Regions from separate parts of the Xenorhabdus griffiniae genome, predicted to be linked through region 1. Evidence: predicted binding sites of a transcription regulator. Region 1 holds the regulator's gene; each other region holds the start of a gene.
What was found. Region 1 encodes CRP, which controls carbon source genes, mostly activating them, when cyclic AMP is high. Its sites were predicted from a motif close to ATGTGANNNNNNTCACAT; they were not measured.
Positions count from the first base shown of each region.

Region 2: cytR (DNA-binding transcriptional regulator CytR) is a predicted target of CRP. The motif match lies at 4,245-4,262, and genes of this name have one in related genera.
Region 3: msrB (peptide-methionine (R)-S-oxide reductase MsrB) is a predicted target of CRP. The motif match lies at 1,446-1,463, and genes of this name have one in related genera.
Region 4: WDV75_RS07700 (CidA/LrgA family protein) is a predicted target of CRP. The motif match lies at 3,161-3,178, and genes of this name have one in related genera.

Region 1 covers NZ_CP147737.1:341,745-347,823, forward strand. The annotation lists gene WDV75_RS01555 (AEC family transporter) at 1-251, shown strand, start outside; gene ppiA (peptidylprolyl isomerase A) at 603-1,169, shown strand; gene WDV75_RS01565 (aminodeoxychorismate synthase component II) at 1,553-2,128, shown strand; gene WDV75_RS01570 (aspartate aminotransferase family protein) at 2,251-3,468, shown strand; gene crp (cAMP-activated global transcriptional regulator CRP) at 3,529-4,161, opposite strand; gene WDV75_RS01580 (phosphoribulokinase) at 4,718-5,587, opposite strand; gene WDV75_RS01585 (YheU family protein) at 5,654-5,872, opposite strand; gene WDV75_RS01590 (LysE family translocator) at 6,061-6,079, shown strand, end outside.
Region 2 covers NZ_CP147737.1:4,600,716-4,606,794, reverse strand. The annotation lists gene WDV75_RS21165 (1,4-dihydroxy-2-naphthoate polyprenyltransferase) at 1-15, opposite strand, end outside; gene hslU (HslU--HslV peptidase ATPase subunit) at 152-1,483, opposite strand; gene hslV (ATP-dependent protease subunit HslV) at 1,495-2,025, opposite strand; gene ftsN (cell division protein FtsN) at 2,163-2,975, opposite strand; gene cytR (DNA-binding transcriptional regulator CytR) at 3,048-4,076, opposite strand; gene priA (primosomal protein N') at 4,297-6,079, opposite strand, start outside.
Region 3 covers NZ_CP147737.1:2,430,258-2,436,336, forward strand. The annotation lists gene pncA (bifunctional nicotinamidase/pyrazinamidase) at 1-359, shown strand, start outside; gene WDV75_RS10510 (YeaC family protein) at 439-720, opposite strand; gene msrB (peptide-methionine (R)-S-oxide reductase MsrB) at 914-1,327, opposite strand; gene gapA (glyceraldehyde-3-phosphate dehydrogenase) at 1,670-2,665, shown strand; gene WDV75_RS10525 (D-hexose-6-phosphate mutarotase) at 2,794-3,690, shown strand; gene alr (alanine racemase) at 3,750-4,817, opposite strand; gene WDV75_RS10535 (D-amino acid dehydrogenase) at 4,845-6,079, opposite strand, start outside.
Region 4 covers NZ_CP147737.1:1,718,010-1,724,088, forward strand. The annotation lists gene WDV75_RS07685 (NAD-dependent malic enzyme) at 1-692, opposite strand, end outside; gene cdd (cytidine deaminase) at 855-1,739, opposite strand; gene WDV75_RS07695 (CidB/LrgB family autolysis modulator) at 1,933-2,628, opposite strand; gene WDV75_RS07700 (CidA/LrgA family protein) at 2,622-3,107, opposite strand; gene metG (methionine--tRNA ligase) at 3,256-5,283, opposite strand; gene apbC (iron-sulfur cluster carrier protein ApbC) at 5,600-6,079, shown strand, end outside.

The sequences.
Region 1 (6,079 bases):
TGTTACTCAAATTAGGGATACAACCGTTGGTTACGTTTATCTGCGCTTATTATCTGTTTGGTATGCAGCAAGCTGACAATATTTGGTTGATTGCCGCAATTATTATGGCTGCTCAGCCTATCGGTGCAGGCGTGTATGTTTTTGCTAATAAGTATGGTTTCAAACAGGAAACCATTTCCCTTTCTATTATTATTTCTCTATTTATCGCACTGGTGACAATACCAATCGTTCTGCAATTGTTGTCCAGCTGAATTTGGATGGAAAGTTTAATTTCCTGTATTCAATGCTGGATGAATATACGCATTAAACTTCAAGTTGCAATTTACAACATGATATGAAACCTGATTTCTTTCCGCGATGCGGGGAAAAATCACCCGCATCTTGAAGTTAGATTGGTATAGATGCTTATGCGCTTTGACATGGAAAGCGTATTAATATGGGGGTTATTCTCAAAATAGCGCCTGTTTAAATATGCGAATATAAAAGTCATATGACTCGTAAATGTAGGTAAATCTTTGGAACTTCACTCCATAGGGAATTACACTTAATGGGTTTTGTTGTTATGAGTTTTATTGTTGACCTCAAAAATAAAGGAATCATCAATGTTTAAACGTATTTTTGTGTCGCTTATGACTGCATGTGCTATCAGCGCGATAGCTGTCCCAGCATTAGCCGCTGAAACTCACGTGAAGCTGGTAACATCGGCTGGAGAAATCGAACTTGAGTTAGATAGCAATAAGGCACCAATGACTACCAAGAATTTCGTTGAGTATGTCAATGAGGGATTTTATAACAACACTATTTTTCATCGTGTTATCCCAGGCTTTATGATCCAGGGCGGTGGCTTTACAAAGGATATGAAGCAAAAAGCGACCAAAGAGCCAATCAAAAATGAAGCAGATAACGGCTTGCGGAATTTGCGGGGAACTATTGCTATGGCGCGTACCGCCGATAAGGACAGCGCAACCAGCCAATTTTTTATTAACGTGACCGATAATGCTTTCCTTGACCATGGGCAGCGTGACTTCGGTTATGCAGTCTTTGGTAAAGTCGTCAAGGGCATGGATGTGGTGGATAAAATTTCTCAAGTCAAAACAGAAAATGTTGGCCCTTACCAAAATGTACCGGTAAAACCTATTGTGATCTTGTCTGCCAAGGTTGAACCTTAACAGCCCGGACCGACATATTACGCGTTATCTTTCAAGTTGCTCATTATAAGACAACATAACTCATTGTTTCTCCCCGCGAAGCGGGGAGAAACAATGAGTATCTTGAAAGGTGATTGGTATAATACGGTATTCGGATAATCATAACTGGTTGTTTGAGTACCGTTTACATTCCCCTTCTTTCTACCATTTCTGCATTGTTACATCATGTTGCATTATAGTAATGCGCTCGCCGTACCACTATTTTAAAAGTGCTTCTGTGGTATGATTAGCCCCCCATTGCTGTTAATACTGCTTTACCTGATTTTACTATTATACAGAATGCATAATACCCCAATGGGGTAGGGCAACTTATAAGACTATAATAATCAGTAGGATATACTCCTATGTTACTAATAATAGATAACTACGATTCTTTTACATTCAATTTATACCAATATTTTTGTGAGTTAGGGGCAGAGGTTTTAGTTAAGCGTAATGATGAGATTCAGCTTAAAGATATCGAAGATTTGGCGCCTACTCATTTAGTCATTTCTCCGGGGCCTTGCACGCCAAATGAAGCAGGGATCTCGTTGGAAGCGATTTCACATTTTGCAGGGAAATTACCCATCCTCGGTGTGTGTCTGGGGCATCAGGCAATAGGTCAGGCTTTTGGTGCCAAGGTTGTTAAAGCGCGTGAAGTAATGCATGGAAAAACCAGTCTGATTCACCATAGCCAGCAAGGGGTATTCAAAGGATTAGATCGTCCATTGACGGTCACGCGTTATCACTCTCTGGTCATTGCCGCAGAAACGCTTCCTGCTTCATTTGAAGTGACGGCCTGGAGTCAGCGTAATGGCGACGTAGATGAAATCATGGGAATACGTCACCGTACTTTGCCACTGGAAGGGGTGCAGTTTCATCCAGAAAGCATTCTTAGTGAGCAGGGACATGAATTGTTGAATAATTTCCTCAGATATTAGTCAGATACCTCTATACTCCCTCATTCTGTTGTTTTTTTATTTGCCCTTAATTGATTTTTTATTCATATTTTATGACTATTATTTCACTTCGAAATGGCAAGTATAAAAATAAGGTGAGGGAAATGGTAGAAAATAAAGCAGCAAATAGAAACACCTATGATCAAGTGATGTTGCCTATTTATGCACCGGCGAATTTTATTCCTGTCAGAGGGCAAGGAAGTCGAGTATGGGATCAACAGGGTAAAGAATACATAGATTTTGCCGGAGGTATTGCTGTTCTGGCTTTGGGGCACTGTCATCCGGCTTTGGTGAACGCCCTGAAACAGCAGAGTGAAAAATTGTGGCATATCAGCAACGTTTTTACCAATGAGCCTGCCTTAACCTTAGCGCAAAAGTTGATTGATGCGACTTTTGCCCAAAAGGTCTTTTTCGCTAATTCGGGGGCGGAAGCCAATGAAGCGGCATTTAAATTGGCACGTCGTTATGCGATTACCCGTTATCATCCGAATAAAACCAAAATCATTGCATTCCATCAGGCATTTCATGGTCGTACCTTTTTCACGGTTTCGGTGGGAGGGCAACCGAAGTATGCCGAAGAGTTTGGGCCTAAACCCGCCGATATTGTTCATGTGCCTTTTAACGATCTGGATGCCGTTAGAGCGGAAATCGATGATCACACTTGTGCTGTTGTTTTGGAGCCAATCCAAGGTGAAGGAGGAGTGACTCCTGCGACAATGGCGTTTCTGCATGGGGTGCGGGAATTGTGTGATAAGCATCAGGCTTTGTTGGTCTTTGATGAAGTCCAGAGTGGAATAGGGCGCACGGGGCAGTTATATGCTTACCAGCATTATGGCGTACAGCCGGATATCTTGACGACGGCAAAAGCACTGGGGGGCGGTTTTCCCATCAGTGCAATGTTAACGACAGATAAAATCGCGGCGGCAATGGAAACGGGCGCCCATGGAACGACTTATGGTGGAAACCCATTGGCTTGTCGTATCGGTTGTGTCGTACTGGATATTATCAATACGCCAGAAGTGCTGATGGGCGTGGAAAAACGGCACGATATGCTCATTCATGCTTTGGAAAAGATGAACCAAAAATATGGTATCTTTCGTGAATTTCGCGGAAAAGGCTTGCTTATTGGGGCTGTATTGAAAGCTGAATATCAGGGCAAGGCCAAAGAAATATTGCAGCAGGCGGCAGAACTGGGATTGATGTTATTAAGTGCAGGAGACAGCATCTTGCGCTTTACACCATCACTGATTATTCCTGAGGACGAAATCACAGAGGGTATGGTGCGGCTGGAAATGGCGATATCCCGTTGGTTAAACAAATAACAGTAAAAAAGCCAGTGCGAAGTAATAGATTGCACTGGCTGAGTTTCGGTTTATTGGGAATTAACGCGTCCCATAAACGACGATGGTTTTGCCATGTGCAGAGATCAGGCTTTGATCTTCCAGCATTTTCAAAATACGGCCAACCGTTTCACGGGAGCAACCCACAATCTGCCCAATTTCCTGACGTGTGATTTTGATTTGCATACCATCAGGGTGAGTCATTGCATCAGGCTGTTTGGCCAAATTGAGCAATGTCTGGGCGATACGGCCTGTAACGTCCAGAAAGGCTAAGTTACCTACTTTTTCAGAAGTGGTTTGTAGGCGACTTGCCATCTGAGCAGATAAACGCATCAGAATATCAGGATTGACCTGAATTAACTGGCGAAATTTCTTATAGGAAATTTCAGCCACTTCACAGGCACTTTTGGCTCGTACCCATGCAGTACGTTCTTGCCCCTCTTCAAATAATCCAAGTTCACCAATGAAATCCCCCTGATTTAAATAAGAGAGAATCATTTCCTTACCTTCTTCATCTTTTATTAGAACAGCAACTGAACCTTTAACAATGTAGTAAAGCGTTTCTGCTTTCTCACCTTGATGAATAAGCGTGCTCTTGGATGGATATTTGTGAATATGGCAGTGTGACAAAAACCATTCAAGAGTAGGGTCTGTTTGTGGCTTGCCGAGAACCATTCGCTTTATCCTCTGTTGTTATTTCTGCCTTTATGATGTGAGAAACTGTCGTTCCTCTTCAGGCTGGCTTTATAAAGTCAATAGCTTAACATATTAGCCTGCTGAAAAACTGACAAGCGGGAATTTTATATGGATTATAAAGATGCCAAAATTTAGGCATATTGATCTTAACCCATATACCTTGCCAGTCCACGCTTGTAACCTTGTTTGTAACACAGGAAAGCGCTTCTGTCTTCTCTTGTATCGCTTCAGCATATTAGACTGACTGCCAGATTACCAGAAATCAGGCAGAAGAGTTGGTTTTATTGATTTTACATTTATATACCTATCGTCTTTCAAGATGTGTTTTATACGCATTAAACTTCAAGCTGCAATTTACAACACGATATGAAACCTGATTTCTCCCCGCTTCGCGGGGGAGAAATTACATGCATCTTGGAGTGAGATTGGTATACAAGGAAAAAATTTTGTCACAAAAAATAACCTGCTTATTTAAATAAAACAGGTAACATTATTTTTTGTTACCTGTTTTATTAAAAATTAAATAGAGATTAAATTACGAGATTTTTTTGCCTTCCAGTAATTGTTTAACAAGCGGTGCCATAATTAATTCCATTGCCAACCCCATTTTTCCACCAGGAACAACGATAGTATTTATGCCGGAAATAAATGAACCCTGAAGCATCGCGAGCAAATAAGGGAAATTAATTTGCGTGAGTCCACGGAAACGGATCACGATAAAACTTTCGTCCAGAGAGGGGATCGCTTTGGCAGAGAAGGGATTGGAGGTATCAACGGTAGGGACACGTTGGAAATTGATATGGGTACGTGAAAACTGAGGAGTGATGTAGCGGATATAGTCATCCATTGAACGAACAACGGAATCCATAACCGCTTCTCTGGAATGCCCTCGCTCGCCCGTATCTCGGATGAGTTTTTGTATCCATTCTAAGTTGACGATCGGTACAACGCCAATTAGCAGATCAACATGACTGGCGACATTGTGTTGTGGCGTGACAACTCCCCCGTGAAGTCCTTCATAAAATAGGACGTCCGTATTAGATGGCAGAGCTTCCCACGGGGTGAAAGTACCTGGTGATTGGTTATAGGGGACGGCTTCATCATAGGTATGAAGATATTTTCGGCAGCGGCCATGGCCTGTTTCCCCATACTCAAGGAATGTTTTTTCCAGCATACCGAAATCATTGGCTTCTGGCCCAAAGTAGCTGATATGTCTGCCTTGTTCTCTTGCTTTCCGTATCTCGGCATCCATTTCAGGACGAGTATAACGATGGAAACTATCCCCTTCTATCAGTGCAGCTGTTACGTCAAATTGCTGGAAAATCTTGCGAAAAGCGACACTGGTTGTGGTTGTTCCTGCTCCACTGGAGCCAGTGATTGCGATAACGGGGTGTTTGGCAGACATGAACAGACTCCTTAATTAATAAAATTGGCGAATCAGTCAATTAGAATGAATCAAACAAGTTGAGTTTTACGGGCGGAACATCTCTTTAGGCAAGATATTAACGGTTCCATGTAGTTCAGACCATACCAACAGAACTTCACCTCGTTCAAGTTGACGTTTGACGTCTTGCACTTTTTGCTCGAGCGTTTTTTCCTGTTCGCCGTAATCAGTACCTTCCCGCAGGACAAAACTTTCAATTAAGTTGTGGAGTGTATCGGCTTCCAATTGTTGCCACGGGATAATCATTGTGATTGCTCCTGAAAATACTGTCATTCATCATCGGGTAAACATCGTCGTTGCTAATGGAGTTGTAGTCTACGATTCATAATGAATTTGAATTGATTTCATGATTAGTTATCTTGTATGTGAAATAACATACTGTTATTTTTCTTGAAAAGAAATGTTAACCACCAGGGTGGGAGGGGAATCTACCCATGACTTTAAGCCTGATAT
Region 2 (6,079 bases), 510 kb from region 1:
CGTTGTTGAGCTCATATTGTCACTGTTTGTCATTATGATTGATGTAATAAATTTTATACCATCGAAAATAGCAAAACGGGAGGCTAAAAGCCCCCCATTTTGCCTAAGTACGACGAATTATTGGTTCTAATCAAACCAATAATATGACTGATTATAAAATAAACCGACTCAAATCTTCATCTGCAACCAGTTCGTCCAAGTGCTCTTTGACGTAATCGGCATTAATTTCGACAGTCTGTCCTTGACGTTCACTGGCGTTGAACGAGATGTCTTCCATCATACGCTCAAGCACGGTGTGCAAACGACGAGCGCCGATGTTTTCAGTGGTTTCATTAACTTGCCATGCTGATTCCGCAATTTTACGGATACCGTCAGGCGTGAATTCAATATTCATGCCTTCCGTTGCCATCAGAGCTTTGTACTGTTCAGTCAGTGAAGCATTTGGTTCGGTCAGAATACGTTCAAAGTCTTCGGTGGTCAGGGCTTGCAATTCAACACGAATTGGCAAGCGGCCTTGAAGTTCTGGGATCAGATCAGAAGGGCTGGCAACCTGGAATGCACCGGAGGCGATAAACAGGGTGTGATCAGTTTTGACCATGCCGTGTTTAGTCGAAACGGTGCAACCTTCGACAAGTGGCAGCAGATCGCGCTGAACACCTTCACGGGAAACATCTGGACCGGAAGTTTGACCGCGTTTACAAATCTTATCGATCTCATCAATGAAAACGATGCCGTGTTGTTCAACTGCATCAATTGCCTGCTGTTTCAGTTCTTCAGGATTGACCAGTTTTGCTGCTTCTTCTTCGACCAGCAACTTGAAGGCGTCTTTGATTTTCATCTTACGATTTTTTTGACGCTGGCCTGCCAGATTTTGGAACATGGATTGTAACTGATTCGTCATCTCTTCCATGCCCGGAGGTGCCATGATTTCAACCCCAACTGGAGCGGCCGAAACTTCAATTTCAATTTCTTTATCGTCTAACTGGCCCTCACGCAATTTCTTGCGGAATGCCTGACGGGTTGATGACGGCTCAGTTTGAGTTTCAGTCTGTCCCCAGTTATTTTTTGCTGGTGGCAGCAGGACATCCAGAATACGCTCTTCTGCTAATTCTTCTGCACGATAGCGGTTCTTCTCAATGGATTGCAGACGGACTATTTTTACTGCTACGTCAGTGAGATCACGAATGATGGAATCGACTTCTTTACCGACATAACCCACTTCGGTGAACTTAGTTGCTTCAACCTTGATAAAGGGAGCATTGGCCAGTTTTGCCAGACGACGGGCAATCTCGGTTTTACCAACACCGGTTGGGCCTATCATCAAAATATTTTTTGGCGTGACTTCATAACGCAGTGATTCATCTAACTGCATGCGACGCCAGCGGTTACGCAGGGCAATAGCAACAGCACGTTTTGCTTTGTCCTGGCCGATAATATGATTATTTAGTTCGCTGACAATTTCGCGAGGAGTCATTTCAGACATACTATCTATCCTTACGCTTTCGAAGGCAGTTCTTCGAAGTTGTGATTATGGTTGGTGTAGATGCAGATATCGCCAGCGATAGTTAAAGCGCGTTCTGCGATTTCTCTGGCGCCGAGTTCGGTTGTTTCCAGCATCGCGCGGGCAGCGGCCTGTGCGTATGAGCCACCGGAACCAATGGCGATAAGGTCATTCTCTGGCTGAATCACATCACCATTGCCTGTAATGATCAGAGAAGCATTTTCATCTGCGACAGCAAGCAGGGCTTCCAGCTTGCGCAACATGCGATCCGTTCGCCAATCTTTGGCTAATTCAACGGCTGCTTTGGTCAGGTGCCCTTGATGCATTTCGAGTTTTCGTTCAAACAGCTCGAACAGCGTGAAAGCATCAGCAGTACCGCCGGCAAAACCCGCGATGACTTTGTCATTGTAAAGGCGGCGTACTTTGCGGACATTGCCTTTCATAACGGTATGACCCATTGTTGCTTGTCCATCACCACCGATGACGACTTTGCCATTACGGCGAACACTTACGATTGTAGTCACGAGTTAGCCCCTGGTTACAAAATAGAAGATGGTACACACGGAGCATTAATTTGCTATCCCACAATTGCTTGCGCACTGCTGATAAAAGCACCATGTGTATATTATTAGAGATTAAGATGGGGGAGCTTTCCGCTTTTTCAACCCCCGGCAGGACGGAGAATACAGCCAGGTACACCGGCCACTGCAACACGTTCGCGCATTTTCTCAGCACTGGTTTTATTTTTATAGGGGCCAAGTACAACACGGTTCCAATTGTCTTTCGTGGTAATCTGACTCTCAATTCCTGCGAAGGCAAGGCTGGCACGGACGGATTCCGCCTGTTCCATTGTGCGGAAAGAGCCACATTGTAGCATCAATTTCGTCTCATTTACCTCAGACTTTGTGCTGGCTTGGGAAGAAGTGGAAGACTTTTTTTCCGGCACGGTAGCCGACTTTTGTTCTGGTGAATACTGTTGCTGCGCAGGAGGGGTGATCAACACACGCGAACGTGGGATCGGTTCACTGTTATAAGGCACCTCTTTTAATGAAATAGGCGGTTGTCGCATGTCTGCTTGTATTTGCTCAAGTAGCTGTTTCTGCTCAGACGTTAATTGAGGAAGTTGGTTGAGTGGTTTATTGACTGTTGTATCGCTTTCCTGGATGGAAGATTCATTCACAGGGCGATTTTCCAATTCCTTGATATAACTCCAGCGCTCTTCTGGTTTCGGTGGCAGGCCATGCCCCTTGGTTTGATGATGAGACTGTGAGGCATTTTGTGCACTTTCTTCCTGCTTATTTCTTTCCTGTTTATTATGTACGATGAAATAAAGTCCACCAATAAACATGACCACTAAGGCCACTGCAACGGCTAATGTAGTTTTGGGTAATCCTTGAGCCTGATTTTTTTTCTTACTAGTACTTTTCTGACGGGGATTGCTACGCCCGCGACTCACATAATCTCGTTGTGCCACTGTTTAATTCACTGAGTTATTTAAAAAATTAAAGAATAGGTAACTAATGTTACTCAAGCTGCCGTTATTTGCCTAGCTTTTAGGCGAACAAGTGCTCGCACGAATGATCAATTCTGCCTCCAATAATCTTGAACCTTTAGAAACCAAACGGCCTTGAAGCTGTTCCAGCAATAACAGAATGGAATGATATCCAATCTCATAACGGGGATGTTCCACCGTGGTCAAAGCGGGTTCGCAGTATTGAGCCAGATTTAAATTATCGAAACCGACAACAGAAAGATCTTCTGGTAATTTTAACCCCATTTTTTTAGCTTGCCACATTGCACCTAGTGCCATGACATCACTATGGCAGAAAATAGCGCTTGGAGGCTCTGGTAAGGTAAGCAAAGTTTCCGCCAATATTGCTCCGCTTTCGTGGGTGAAATCACCGCGGATAATATATTCTTCGCGAATTTCCTCCCCTGTGCGCCGCAATGCCTGGATATAACCTTGCAAGCGATAATGGCACAGTGGCATGGTTTCCGGTCCGGTAATGCAGGCAATGCGTTTGTGTCCCAATTTTTGCAAATGATGAGTGGCATTGAAGGCGGCTGTCAGGTTATCAATATGGACCGTGGGGAGTTCCAGTTCTGGTGAGAATTCATTGGCCATCACTATGGGAGGCAGATTTTTGCGTTCTTCTTTGGAAACATCGAAAGGAATGTTAGAACCCAGTAGCACCATACCATCAATGCGTTTGGTGATCAGAAGATTGATAAACGCATGTTCTTGTTGCTTTTGATGCTTGCAATCACCAATCAGCACCAGGTAACCATGTTCAGTAGCGGTTTCTTCAATACCTCGAATGACCTCAGTAAAGAAAGGATCACTGATATTGGGCACAAGAACTAAGATGGTTCTGGATACATTACGCCGTAAATTTTTGGTCAGATTGTGAGGATAATAACCTACTTCTAACACCGCATTTTCGACCCTCTGGCGTGTACGGGCAGAAACCTTGTCAGGATTCATTAATGTTCTTGATACAGTTGCGGTAGAAACACCAGCCACTTTGGCAACATCTTTCATGGTTACCAGCGCCGTGCACTTCTTTTTTTCCATAGTTCATTCCTCACTCTCTACAGGCAGCGAAACGATTGCTATCCGGCTGCTAAAAAACGCCAGTCTTGCCTGAGAAGGAAGTGCTGGCGGATTATTTTCTACAGTTATATTAATAAGTTCATTTTAAGCTGATTAACCGATCCATCTGTTACTTTGTTTGCATAAAAAGTGTGATATGCATCATTTCTTAGAGATGCTTCGCAAATTAAAGAAATAATTATCAACTTTCGCTGGGATCAACATCAATGTTCCATTTCACTTTACGTGCTTGTGGCAATGTAGTGATTTGAGGGTAAATTCCGGTCATCATTTTCTGGAGAAAAATGCGGGAAGGGTGTTGAATCATCAATTGCCAACGATAACGACCGCCACGTTTAGCCTGTAATGCGGGTACTGGCCCCATGATCCATAAATGATTATCAGATTGTGCATAATGTTCAAACAGTTGACGCATTTGTTGCAAAAATGCGGGGGCTTGCTGATTATCGTGATCTTCTGCGCGGAGCAGGATATGGCTTACAAAAGGTGGCAGGTGAACTTGTTGACGCTCTTCCATCGCTTGCTGGGCAAAGGCATCGTAGCCTTTCTCCAACAATATTTGCAAAAGTGGATGCTCAGGATGGTGGGTTTGCAGGACAACTTCTCCCTGCTTTCCGGCTCGTCCTGCCCGACCGGAGACTTGGGTATAGAGTTGGGCAAAACGTTCGGCGGCCCGAAAATCAGCAGAAAACAGAGCACCATCGACGTCCAGTAAGGCGACCAGCGTAACATCAGGGAAATGATGACCTTTCGCCAACATTTGCGTACCAATCAAGATGCGGGCTCCACCTTGATGGACTTCGGCTAGTTGCTGTTCCAGCGCACCTTTGCGGCTGGTGGTATCACGGTCGATACGGGTAACCGGAATATTGGGAAACAGTTTTGTAATACCATCTTCAAGTTGCTCAGTGCCTAAGCCAACGGGAATTAAGTTAGTGGTGCCACATTGCGGGCATTGGCGTGGGATTGGGCGCTGGCTGTCACAGTGATGGCAACGCAGGTGGCGATTATTTTGATGTAGGGTGTAATAGTGATCACAGCGTTGGCATTCTGCTATCCAGCCGCATTCGTGGCAGAGCAGGGCAGGAGAGTAACCACGACGGTTCAGAAATAGAATGACCTGATTGTCAGCTTTGAGATGTTCACTCATACGATTGATGAGCGGCTGAGATAATCCAACCGTCAATGGCAAGCCTTTCAGATCTAATAAATGCTGAGTGGCTACTTGGGCGTGGCCTGCCCGTTGAGTTAAGGTGAGTTGGCGATATTTCCCCTGTTGCACATTATATAGTGTTTCCAGTGCGGGGGTGGCAGAACCCATAATAATCGGAATCCCCTCTTTTTTCGCCCGGAATACCGCCAGATCGCGAGCATGATAGCGCCAGCCTTCTTGCTGTTTGTAAGAACTGTCATGTTCTTCATCAATAATAATGACACCCAGATGAGCAAAGGGGGTAAACAAAGCCGAACGTGTACCGATAACGATGGCATTTTCCCCTCTTTTCGCTCTCAGCCAGACTGTTAGCCGTTCGCTGTCATTTAAGGCGGAATGCAGAACATCAATGGGAGCATTGAAACGTTCCCGAAACCGGCGGATAGTTTGTGGCGTCAAACCAATTTCTGGCACTAAAATAAGGGCCTGTTTACCTTGTGCAAGAATGTTCTCCAGTATACTGAGATAAACTTCTGTTTTACCCGAACCCGTGATCCCCGCCAGTAGCCACGGAGAAAAGGTTTGATCTTCTGCACGGATGGCGCCTATTGCGGTAGCTTGTTCTGTATTGAGCTTTAACCGTTCGCCGATGGTTTTAAAATGCTCACGCCAATTTTCCGTTTCTGGTTGGATGGGATGCAGGGCAATCAGTGATTTCTTTTTCAGTGATTGCAGTGCGCTTTCGCTTAACGCCAATTCAGCGACTTGGTGACGATAAACAGGGCGTTGGCGCAAAGCGGCCAACGCTTTT
Region 3 (6,079 bases), 2.1 Mb from region 1:
CAGAATTTCATCCTTTGTTAAATCAATCTGCTATTCAGGCAATTTTTCGCAAAGGTGAAAATCCCCAAATAGATAGCTACAGTGCATTCTTTGATAATGACCATAAAAGCAAAACCCATCTGGATGATTGGCTAACAGAGCAGAAGATACAACGTCTGATTGTCATGGGTATCGCCACTGATTACTGCGTAAAATTTACTGTACTTGATGCCCTGACACTAGGTTATGAAACTTATGTCATTATTGATGGCTGCCGTGGTGTTAATATCCAGAAAGATGATAGCCAACAAGCATTTGAGGAAATGGCCAGAAAAGGGGCTACATTAATTCCACAAAGTGAAATTATATCCATTTTATAACCTCCTTGAATCATTCATAAAATTAAAAAGAGCCTCGTCCTTCAACAGAAATAGGGCGAGGTTCTTAATTCATGCCATTTCAATCTTCCGACTGAGGTTTTAATTTTGCAACCATGTCGGACTGAAATATAGCCTTTAACTCCTGCTTACTTTTTATGGTAATTTGGCCGTCTGTGCCAATCGTCATATGTTCAGGATCATGGTTATATTTTGCTTGCCAGAGCATCACCGCCTGTAAACTGTATTCTTTCTGTTCTGGCGTAAGTGGTACACCATCCTGCCATTTTCCCAGTTCGACAGCCTGAACTAATCGCTGATAAATTTCAGGAGTCATGGCGGAGAGTAAATCATCCAACTTCATCGAAATTTCCTTAATGGCTATATGCTCTATTTCACTACATATTTTACTTGTACGATTGTAAGCCGTCATGGTTATTATTAATATAATTGACCTTAAGAACCGTTAAGACGACTTTGTCAAAAAATAAGCTGAATCGTTTCTTTTTAGCTCATAAAGCCAACATTTCATTTAAATTCAGAGTATTCAAATAACATTAACCTGCCGTTTCTTCACCTGTTTCTTTCTCAACAAAACGCAGCGCTGCTGAATTAATACAAAAACGTTCCCCTGTCGGTTTCGGGCCATCAGGAAAGACATGCCCCAAATGTGCCTGACATTGGCTACAACGCACCTCTATCCGATGCATATTATGAGAATAATCATCAATATATGTGATAGAGCCATCACTAATCGGTTGGTAAAAGCTTGGCCATCCACATCCCGAATCAAACTTCGTATCAGAAACAAATAATGGCTGGCGGCAACACAAGCAATAATAAATGCCATTTTTTTTGTTGTGCAGTAGTTTCCCTGAAAATGGCGGCTCAGTACCTGCTTCTTGCGTAACATAGCGCTGCATTGTACTAAGTTGTTCTATAGAAAGGGAAATATTTTGACTTTTAGTCATAATGACCACCTTTTAAGGTCAATATTTTCAATAAAATATCATCGGAAACAATCCAAAATTAACACCAAAATGTCAAAACGCATTCTAACCCATCCAACATAGCAATTTACTTTACTAATTGTGATAAGTCTCACATAACTAACCAATGGTAACTTTAAATATCTCCTTATACCCCGATAATGGTGTGCGTAGAGCTTGTTCCAGCTGTATAACAATCGTCTAGATAGTGATTCTTAAATTGATCTTTTTCAATTGTTGACACGATTCCGCTTGACGGCTGGCAAGATTTTGGTAACTTTAGAAACAACTTTTAATTCACTAAAAAATAGCTGGTGGAATACTATGACTATCAAAGTAGGTATTAACGGTTTTGGTCGTATCGGCCGTATTGTTTTCCGTGCTGCTCAAGAGCGTTCAGACATTGAAATCGTTGCGATCAATGATCTGTTGGATGCAGAATACATGGCATACATGCTGAAATACGATTCAACCCACGGCCGCTTCAACGGTACTGTTGAAGTTAAAGACGGTCAACTGGTTGTTAACGGCAAAACCATCCGTATGACATCTGAAAGAGACCCAGCTAACCTGAAATGGAACGAAGTGGGTGTTGATGTTGTTGCAGAAGCAACGGGTATTTTCCTGACTGACGAAACTGCACGTAAACATATCGCTGCGGGCGCGAAAAAAGTTGTTCTGACTGGTCCATCCAAAGACAATACGCCAATGTTCGTTATGGGTGTCAACCACAATGCCTACGCAGGCCAGGATATCGTTTCCAACGCATCCTGTACCACTAACTGTCTAGCTCCACTGGCTAAAGTTATCAATGACAAATTCGGCATCATTGAAGGTCTGATGACTACCGTTCACGCAACAACCGCTACCCAGAAAACAGTTGATGGTCCTTCAGCAAAAGACTGGCGTGGTGGCCGTGGTGCAGCACAGAACATCATCCCATCTTCTACTGGCGCAGCAAAAGCAGTAGGCAAAGTTATCCCAGAACTGAACGGCAAACTGACTGGTATGTCTTTCCGTGTTCCTACTCCTAACGTTTCTGTTGTTGACCTGACTGCACGTCTGGCTAAACCAGCAACTTATGCAGAAATTTGTGACGCGATTAAAGAAGCCGCAGAAGGCGAACTGAAAGGCATTCTGGGCTATACTGAAGATGACGTTGTTTCCACTGATTTCAACGGCGAAAAACTGACTTCTGTATTTGATGCAAAAGCAGGTATCGCGCTGAACGATAACTTTGTAAAACTGGTTTCCTGGTATGACAACGAAACCGGTTATTCCAATAAAGTTCTGGATCTGATCGCTCACATCTCCAAATAATTGAGCTTTTATCCAATTTCAAAAGCCATCTGTTTACAGATGGCTTTTATGTTTATATAACTAAAATATTGAGATATTCTTATTCCTTAGTTCAACGGCCAACTTAAGTTTACATAAGGTCATGACAGATGCTTGATAAAATTTTCTCATTACCGATTGTAGAGCAGCTCTCCCCTTATATTAGCCAGCGAAACATGGACGGTTTTCCGTTAATTGTTGTTTCCCATCCTAAAGCTCGCGGCGTGATCAGTCTTCAAGGTGCACACCTGATTACCTGGCAACCCAACAACGAAAAACCCGTATTATGGGTAAGTGATAACACTCTTTTCAGCGCAGGCACGGCTATTCGTGGTGGTATTCCCATCTGTTGGCCTTGGTTTGGTTCGTTTACAGCGCCCAGCCATGGATTTGCACGGATACTTCCCTGGGAACTCAAAGCCCATGATGAGAATGAAAATGGCGTTATTTTGACGTTCACATTACAGGATAATGCATATACCCGTAAGTTATGTCCACATGAATTCACGCTAATTGCCCGCTTTAAATTGGGGGAAACGTGTGAAATAGAATTAGAATCCCACGGTGAATATCAAGCCATGTGCGCTCTTCACTCTTACTTCAATGTAAGTGACATCAATCAAATTCGGGTTAGTGGGCTTGGTTCACATTTTATTGATACCCTCACCGATAGCGAGCAATATATCGATGAAGATTTAGCCTTCCACGGGAGAACAGACCGCATTTATACAGAATCAGACGATTTTAACCTGCTTAGAGATCCGCTATGGAAACGAACAATTGAAATACATCACTATCACCATAGCGAAGTAGTATGCTGGAATCCTGGTGCTGCACTTTCCAGTAGTATGAAAGATATGAGCAAAGAAGGTTATAAAAATATGGCCTGTATCGAAACTGCACGTATCAATAACCCATTACAGCCCAAGAATGGCAATCCTGACAGACTTTCTGTCATTATCCGCTGCCGTAAGTTCTCAGATAATAATCAGCCAAGTGGAATATAGAACAGGCATTTATTCCAAAACCAAGGATAAAATGCCTGAATGCTTTAAGATAGAAAGGATTAAACCACAGTGACAGGAACGCGTTTCGCTAAAGCGCACAACAGCTCGTAACCAATGGTTCCTGCCGAGTTTGCCACTTCATCTACGGGTAGATTTTCTCCCCATAACTCGACAATACTACCTATGTTTGCCTGAGGACACGGAGTCAAATCAACCGTCATCATATCCATTGATATAGCACCCAATAACCGGGTACGAACACCATCAACCATAACAGGCGTTCCCGTTGGGGCATGTCGCGGATATCCATCCGCATAACCACAGGCAACTGTACCGACACGCATGGGTTTTGGGGTTATATAGTGGCTGCCATAGCCAATTTTTTCCCCCTTGGGAAGTTCATGTACTGCAATGATTTCACTTTGTAGCGTCATGGCTGATTTCAACCCAATATCGGCAATATCACACCACTTGCCACTGGGAGATGCACCATAAAGAATAATACCTGGCCGTACCCAATCTTTATGTGTTTTCGGATGCCATAACACAGCACCAGAATTCGCCAGGCAGTGAGGCAGTGAATTCATTTGCAAACATTCAATAACCGCGAATTGTTCATCAATACCCATTTCGTTATCCGAATTGGCAAAATGAGTCATTAAAGTCACTGATTTAATATTTTTAACTTTCCTCGCCATTGAAACTATCTGTGGATACTCTTTTGGGGTGAATCCCAATCGATTCATACCACTATTGAGTTTCAAATAGATATCAATGGGAGCATCTAAATAAGTTTTTCCTATCTCATCCAGCTGCCAACGACTATGCACTACCGTTGTCAAACGGTATCGATTGATAATCTGCAAATCCGCGGGTTTGAAAAAACCCTCCAATAGCAAAATTGGCCCTTGCCATCCCTGCTCCCTTAAATAAATAGCTTCATTCATGTCAAGCAGTGCAAATCCATCTGTCTGCATGAGTGATTGCCATATTCTGTCCAATCCATGCCCATACGCATCCGCTTTTACTACCGACCAAATTTTACTGTTACCCACCATTTGACGAATAACCGACAGATTATGGCGAAATGCATCGAGATGGATCGTTGCCAAAATAGGACGTGGCATGACGACCTCTTCTTATAGTTTATTAATTTATGCTGTGTGTAAATGAGGCTTCATTGAAAACACTTTTATATTAAAGCCATCAATGTATCTGAATACAGAGAGATCATCTGCCGCAATATCGGGCTTTTTGCCTGAAATTAAATCAGCCAGTAACTTCCCTGAACCACAGGCCATCGTCCAACCTAGTGTTCCATGTCCCGTATTTAAATAAAGATTTGCATATTTGGTTGGCCCAACAATGGGGGTACCGTCCGGAGTCATAGGACGCAAACCCGTCCAGAATGAAGCCTCCGTCATATTGCCCCCATTGTGGTATAGATCCTGTACAACCATTTTCAACGTTTCACAACGATTCTGGAGGACATTCAAATTAAATCCGACCACTTCTGCCATACCACCAACGCGAATACGATTATCAAAACGCGTAATGGCGATCTTGTAAGTTTCATCCAGCACAGTTGAGACAGGTGCTTTTGATTCGTCCATGATCGGCATCGTCAATGAATAACCTTTCAGCGGATAAACCGGAATTTTAATCCATTCTTTTAATAGTTCAGTGGAATAAGATCCCATCGCTACCACATAGTGATCCGCCGTCATGATACCATCATCACATTGAACACCCGTGACTTTATTTCCATCCACCAAAATCCGTTTAACTTGCTTATTGAATACAAACTGCACACCAATATCTTCAGCCATTTTGGCCAGAGCTTTGGTAAAAAGCTGACAATCACCCGTTTCATCATTTGGTAATTGCAACCCGCCAGTCAGTTTATGAGAAGCATTAGCAAGCGCTGGCTCCACTGTAGCTAATTGCTCAGCAGTCAATAATCGATAAGGAACGCCCTCTTGCTGTAACACTTTGATATCATTGGCAGCATTATCAAATTGTTTAGTGGTTCTGAACAATTGCAGGGTTCCCCCCTGACGTCCTTCATATTGGATCCCCGTGTCGGCCCTTAGCTGTTTAATACAATCCCGACTATATTCTGCCAAACGTACCATTCTGCTTTTATTCATCGCGTAATGGCTTGCATCACAATTACGCAGCATTTGCCACATCCAGCGTAACTGAAACAGGGAACCATCGGGGCGAATAGCTAAAGGTGCGTGACGTTGAAACATCCACTTTATTGCTTTTAGTGGGATACCTGGAGCTCCCCAAGGGGTTGCATACCCTGGTGAGATTTGGCCGGCATTAGCGGCACTAGTTTCTTCCGCAGCACTATTCTGGCGATCAATTACGGTAACTTCATGGC
Region 4 (6,079 bases), 1.4 Mb from region 1:
ATAAATTCATCGACAAATTCCTCGTACTCTTTGCCGGTAATGCGTGGATGTCGCCATCCCATATACAGCGGATCATTGAGGAGCTGTGGGTTATTGGTTCCTACATCCAAAACCACGGGCAGGGTATAAGCAGGGCTGATCCCGCCACAGGAAGTGTACAGTGACAGTTTGCCAATCGGGATCCCCATGCCTCCGATCCCCTGATCACCCAGACCAAGAATGCGCTCGCCATCGGTAACAACGATAACTTTTACATTTTGCTTGGTGGCATTTTGCAGCATGTCATCAATGTAAGCCCGATTTGGATAGGAGATAAACAAACCACGGGCACGGCGATAAATATCAGAAAAGTGTTCACACGCTGCACCAACGGTTGGCGTGTAGATAATAGGCATCATTTCGCTTAAGTGAGCATCAAGGAGGCGGTAGAACAGCGTTTCGTTGGTGTCCTGAATATTCCTTAAATAAATGTGTCTATCGATATCGTTTTTGAAATCGCAATATTGACGGTAGGCGCGTTCGGCCTGCTCTTCTATTGTTTCAACGGCCTGCGGCAATAAGCCATGTAAGTTGAAATTACTGCGTTCTTCTTCGGTAAAGGCACTGCCTTTATTCAGCAGAGGAAATTCCAACAAGATAGGGCCAGCGTAGGGAATATAGAGAGGACGTTTACTTTCGTGTTCCAGTTCCATGATGCTTACTCTTTGAACTTATCAATAACAAAATCGGCCATAGATCCTAAGAAGATAAAAACAATAAGTACAGTAAATGTTACTTAGATATGATTATTATGAGCAAAAGTGAGAGATAACATACAGAATTCGCTAATAAAATGTTATTGGATGAAGTGCATTTCAAAATGTATACCGTTCTGCTTTTGTACAACCGAGAGCCGCTAATGTGCATTCTGTCGCATTCCATTGTGATAAATGGCTATTTTCACCTTCCACCAAGACTGCTCGCTTAATGGATTTAAAATTACCACCTGCCATATTCATGAAAATCAGTGCTGCCTGTAATGGTGGTAAGCTTGGGTTGAATGCAGCATTTTCTGCATAACGGCCGGTATAAATTTTCCCTTGTTCATCTTGTAAGGCAATTCCTGCATGGGATTGGCTATAAGGCGCATGGCTGCGGTTCGCTGCATCCAATGCTGCTTGCACCAATTCGTCGCTGGTAGCTAATTGATGGCCGTGATTAACCTCATCCAGTAACAATGGTGTGTCAGCTAAATCGTGTGGGCCAAAGGCTTCTGGCAGGTAATCGGCCAGAGTTAATGAGGAATGGTTGGGGAGGCAAACTTCCAATTGTGTTCCACTATTCAGTTCATTCATAAATTGTCGGCAATGGCCACAAGGTGAATAGTTAACAGTGATGGTAACCAACTTCTTTTCACCACGCAGCCAGGCGTGTGTAATGGCCGATTGCTCGGCGTGGATAGTTTGTTGTAATGGAACGCCTACGAATTCCATATTAGCACCGAAATAGAGATTGCCACTTTCTCCCCGTGCAATTGCGCCAACATAAAAATGGGAAACAGGAGCAAGCGAATAAGCCGCAGCAAGTGGCAATAAGGCCAACGCCAGTGCCTGATCATCCAATCCGCAAAGCTGTTTAATTGACTCCGCTTGCTCTGCTGTCAGCATGGCTGGAAAATCGTCGTTGCCAATATAAGGTAATAGCGCTTTTTGTAGTTCAGGTGTGATTTCTGACCAAATAGCGTGAAAACGAACTTGCATAGAATGATCTCCAAATTAATTGAAGGTCATTCTAGGACGTCTGTTCAGGTTTGCAATGTAATAAATAGCATATAATTAATGAAATTCGTGAAATAAAGGTGAAATTTTATTAACCTATGTCAAATTTTCACTGTTTTATGATATTTATTTACTTTTTCGCTACGTTTTTGTAACCAGTGAAACCATAAAATGATCAGCTAAACAGATGCAGCAATACCGGAAATAGAAAAGGTGCAATCAGTGAAGTAATAATGCCGCAGGTCATTAAGGCCAGTGAACTGTATGCCCCTTCGACATGATCCAGCTCCGCACAGCGAGCCGTTCCCACCGCATGGGATGCTGTACCCATTGCCAACCCTCGTGCCGCCTGGGTTTTTATTTTCAGGGCGTTAAATAGATTGTGACCAAAGATAGCCCCCAAAATCCCTACCATAATGACACAAGCTGCGCTAATAGCAGGAATACCGCCAATGGAGCTGGCTACAGCCATAGCAATTGGCGTTGTCACGGATTTGGGGAGAACAGAAGCGGCAATTTCAGGCGTAGCACCTGCCCATAATGCGATAGCAGTCCCTGTCACCATTGCGACAATGCTGCCCACAAAACAGATGCTAATAATAGATTTCCATTGGGCCCGGATTTGATGTAGCTGTTCATACAGCGGAAAAGCCAGGGCAACAACGGCAGGTTGCAGCAAATCGTTCAGTATCCGGCTGCCGGCAAAATAGTGTCCATATGGTGTATGTGTCAGCAACAGTAAGGGGATGATAACAGCCATTGATATCAATAACGGATTAAATATAGGCAGTTTGAGTCGCACTGACAGCTTTCTAGCGCAGTAAAATACAATCAGGGTTAGTGGTAGTGACCACCAGATATGGCTTAACATTTTTCTTTCTCTTCCGGTTCTTGTGATAACTGTTGTGATGGATTTGTGGGGGGAGAGGTGAGTTCTTGCTGCTTAGTATTCGTCGGGTTATGAGTGCCAATAATGATACGTTCACGATGAATATAGTGTGAACTGTAGGCAACAACGACCATCACAATCACGGTGCTAACGATGCAAGAGAGCAGAATAGGGAGCATTTGTTGGCTAAGCTGTGGGTAATAATCCATGATCCCTACGCCAATGGGTAAAAAGAGCAGTGTCATATTTTTCATCAACAGGCTACAGCCTGGTTTTACCCAGTGTGAGGGAATAATTTGAGATGCGAGTAAGCCAAACAAGAGCAGTAAGCCAATAATACTACCGGGGAGAGAGAAGGGAAGTTGTGCCGAAATGATATTCCCCGCGATCAGGCACAAATAAAGCAGCGCAAATGCGCGCAGGTATTGCCAACCTATTATCAGCACATTTTGGAAAGACATAATCAATAATTCCTCAATATAACGAGGGTTTCATCATACGACTAACATTATAAATGTGCCATACATCACATTAAAAAGCGGGCCTTTTTTGGAGCCCGCCTTGTTATCTATTTGATAATTAATGATGTTTATCAAAAATATGCAGCTATTATTTAACCTGCATACCTGGTTGGGCGCCACTATCGGGGCTTAACAGGAAGATATCTTTGCCACCTGGACCTGCCGCCATCACCATACCTTCTGAAATACCGAAGCGCATCTTGCGTGGTGCAAGGTTAGCAACCATCACTGTCAGGCGATTTTCCAGTGCTTTGGGATCAGGATAGGCTGAACGAATACCAGAGAAGACCTGGCGAGTTTCACCACCGAGATCAAGCGTGAGTTTCAGTAACTTATCTGAACCCTCGACAAAATCAGCCTGTTTGATCAGTGCGATCCGCAGGTCAACCTTGGCAAAGTCGTCAAATGCAATGGTGTCCTGAATGGGATCATCAGCCAGTGGACCTGTTACGGTTTTTTGTGGTTCGATACTCTCTTTGGAATCAGCGACCATCGCTTCAATTTTCGCCATTTCGATGCGGTTGAACAGTGCCTTGAATGGTGAAACGTCATGGTTCAACAGAGGTTGCTGGATGCCGTCCCAGGTCAATTCGGTATTCAGGAAAGCTTCTGCCCGTGCAGCTAAACTTGGAAGTACAGGTTTCAGGTAAGTCATCAGCACGCGGAACAGGTTAATCCCCATTGAACAGATTGCTTGCAAATCAGCATCACGGCCTTCTTGTTTCGCCACAACCCACGGTGCTTGTTCATCAACATAGCGGTTAGCCAGATCAGCCAGTGCCATCATTTCACGGATTGCTTTGCCGAATTCACGGTTGGTAAAGTCTTCTGCAATACTTTGTGCAGCATCGACAAATTTCTGGTATAGCGCAGGATCAGCGAGTTGTCCTGCCAGTTTGCCGCCAAAGCGCTTGTTGATAAAGCCTGCATTGCGTGAAGCAAGGTTAACCACTTTGTTAACGATATCGCTGTTGACTCGCTGAACAAAATCTTCCAGATTCAGATCAATATCGTCAATGCGGGAAGAGAGTTTTGCTGCGTAGTAATAACGCAGGCAGTCTGCATCAAGGTGTTGCAGATAAGTGCTGGCTTTGATAAAGGTGCCACGGGACTTGGACATCTTAGTGCCGTTAACCGTGATATACCCGTGGACAAACAGGTTAGTTGGTTTACGGTAGTTACAGCCTTCCAACATGGCAGGCCAGAACAGACTGTGGAAATAAACGATGTCTTTGCCAATAAAATGGTAGAGATCGGCTTTGGAATCTTTCGTCCAGAACTCATCGAAATTCAGGTCATCACGTTTATCACACAGATTTTGGAACGCGCCCATATAGCCAATTGGGGCATCCAGCCAGACATAGAAATATTTACCTGGCTGATCAGGGATCTCAAAACCAAAATAAGGTGCATCGCGGGTAATATCCCATTGCTGTAGCCCAGCTTCGAACCATTCCTGCATTTTATTAGCCACTTGTTCTTGCAAGGTGCCGGAACGCGTCCATTTTTGCAGCATATCGCTGAAAGCAGGCAGATCGAAGAAGAAATGCTCCGTATCACGCATTTCTGGCGTTGCCCCAGAGATAACAGAACGAGGGTTAAGCAATTCCGTTGGGGAATAGGTGGTGCCACAGACTTCACAGTTATCGCCGTATTGATCTTCTGCCTTACATTTTGGGCAGGAACCTTTGACGAAACGGTCTGGCAGGAACATGCTTTTTTCTGGATCAAATAATTGAGAAATTGTCCGGTTTTTAATGTAACCGTTCTTTTTCAGCTCCAGATAAATTTTGGAGGCAAGAACTCTGTTCTCTTCGCTGTGCGTGGAGTGGTAATTATCATAGCTGATGGCAAAACCGGCAAAATCCTGCTGATGCTCTAGGCTCACCTTGGCAATCATCTCTTCTGGAGAGATACCACTTTGCTGGGCTTTCAGCATAATTGGTGTACCGTGGGCATCGTCGGCACAGACAAAGTGAACCTCTTTGCCGCGCATTCGATGATAACGAACCCAAATATCAGCCTGAATGTGTTCCAGAATATGACCGAGATGAATTGGACCGTTAGCATAAGGTAACGCACAGGTCACCAATAATTTGTTCGCGACTTGAGACATAGTTAGGATCTGACTTCCATAAAGTGAAAAGGGTTTTTGATGTTACCTGATAAGGAGCATTGTCGCTAGGGTAACGCGAGATCTTCGTCACTTTTACTTGTTGCCTTTATCCGAAGTGGTTAGCTTCTGTTATGATGGCTGAACAGTTTTATACCAATCTAACTTCAAAATTAATGCGTATATACCCATCTCACTTCAAGATGCATATTGTTTCTCCCCGCAAAGCGGGGAGAAACAATGAGTTATGTTTTCTTATAATGAGCAACTTGAAAGGTAACGCGTATAGGTTTGAGAAAGATAAATAAAAGGAGCTGGGATGAACTCACAATCCCCGGAGCAGACCAATCCTGATCTGCTGAAAGAACAGGTTGCAAAGATATTAGCAACATTCAAACATCCGACTTTAGAACAAGATTTGATTGCCCTGAAAGCATTGCATCATTGCACTATGCTGGATGGAATATTGCATATTGAATTAACCATGCCGTTTGTCTGGAAACGCGCCTTCGAAATATTAAAGCAAGAAACCACTCAGCCCTTGCAATCCGCGACGGGCGCAAAATCCGTTGAATGGCGATTAAGCCACAATATCAGCACATTACGCCGTTCCAATAATCTGCCTGGTGTTAATGGTGTGCGTAATATCGTGGCAGTGAGTTCAGGAAAAGGCGGCGTAGGGAAATCCAGTACAGCGGTGAATCTGGCGCTGGCGCTGGCACAGGAAGGCGCAAAAGTGGGAATTTTGGATGCGGATATTTATGGGCCATCCATCCCCAATATGCTTGGTACAGCCAAA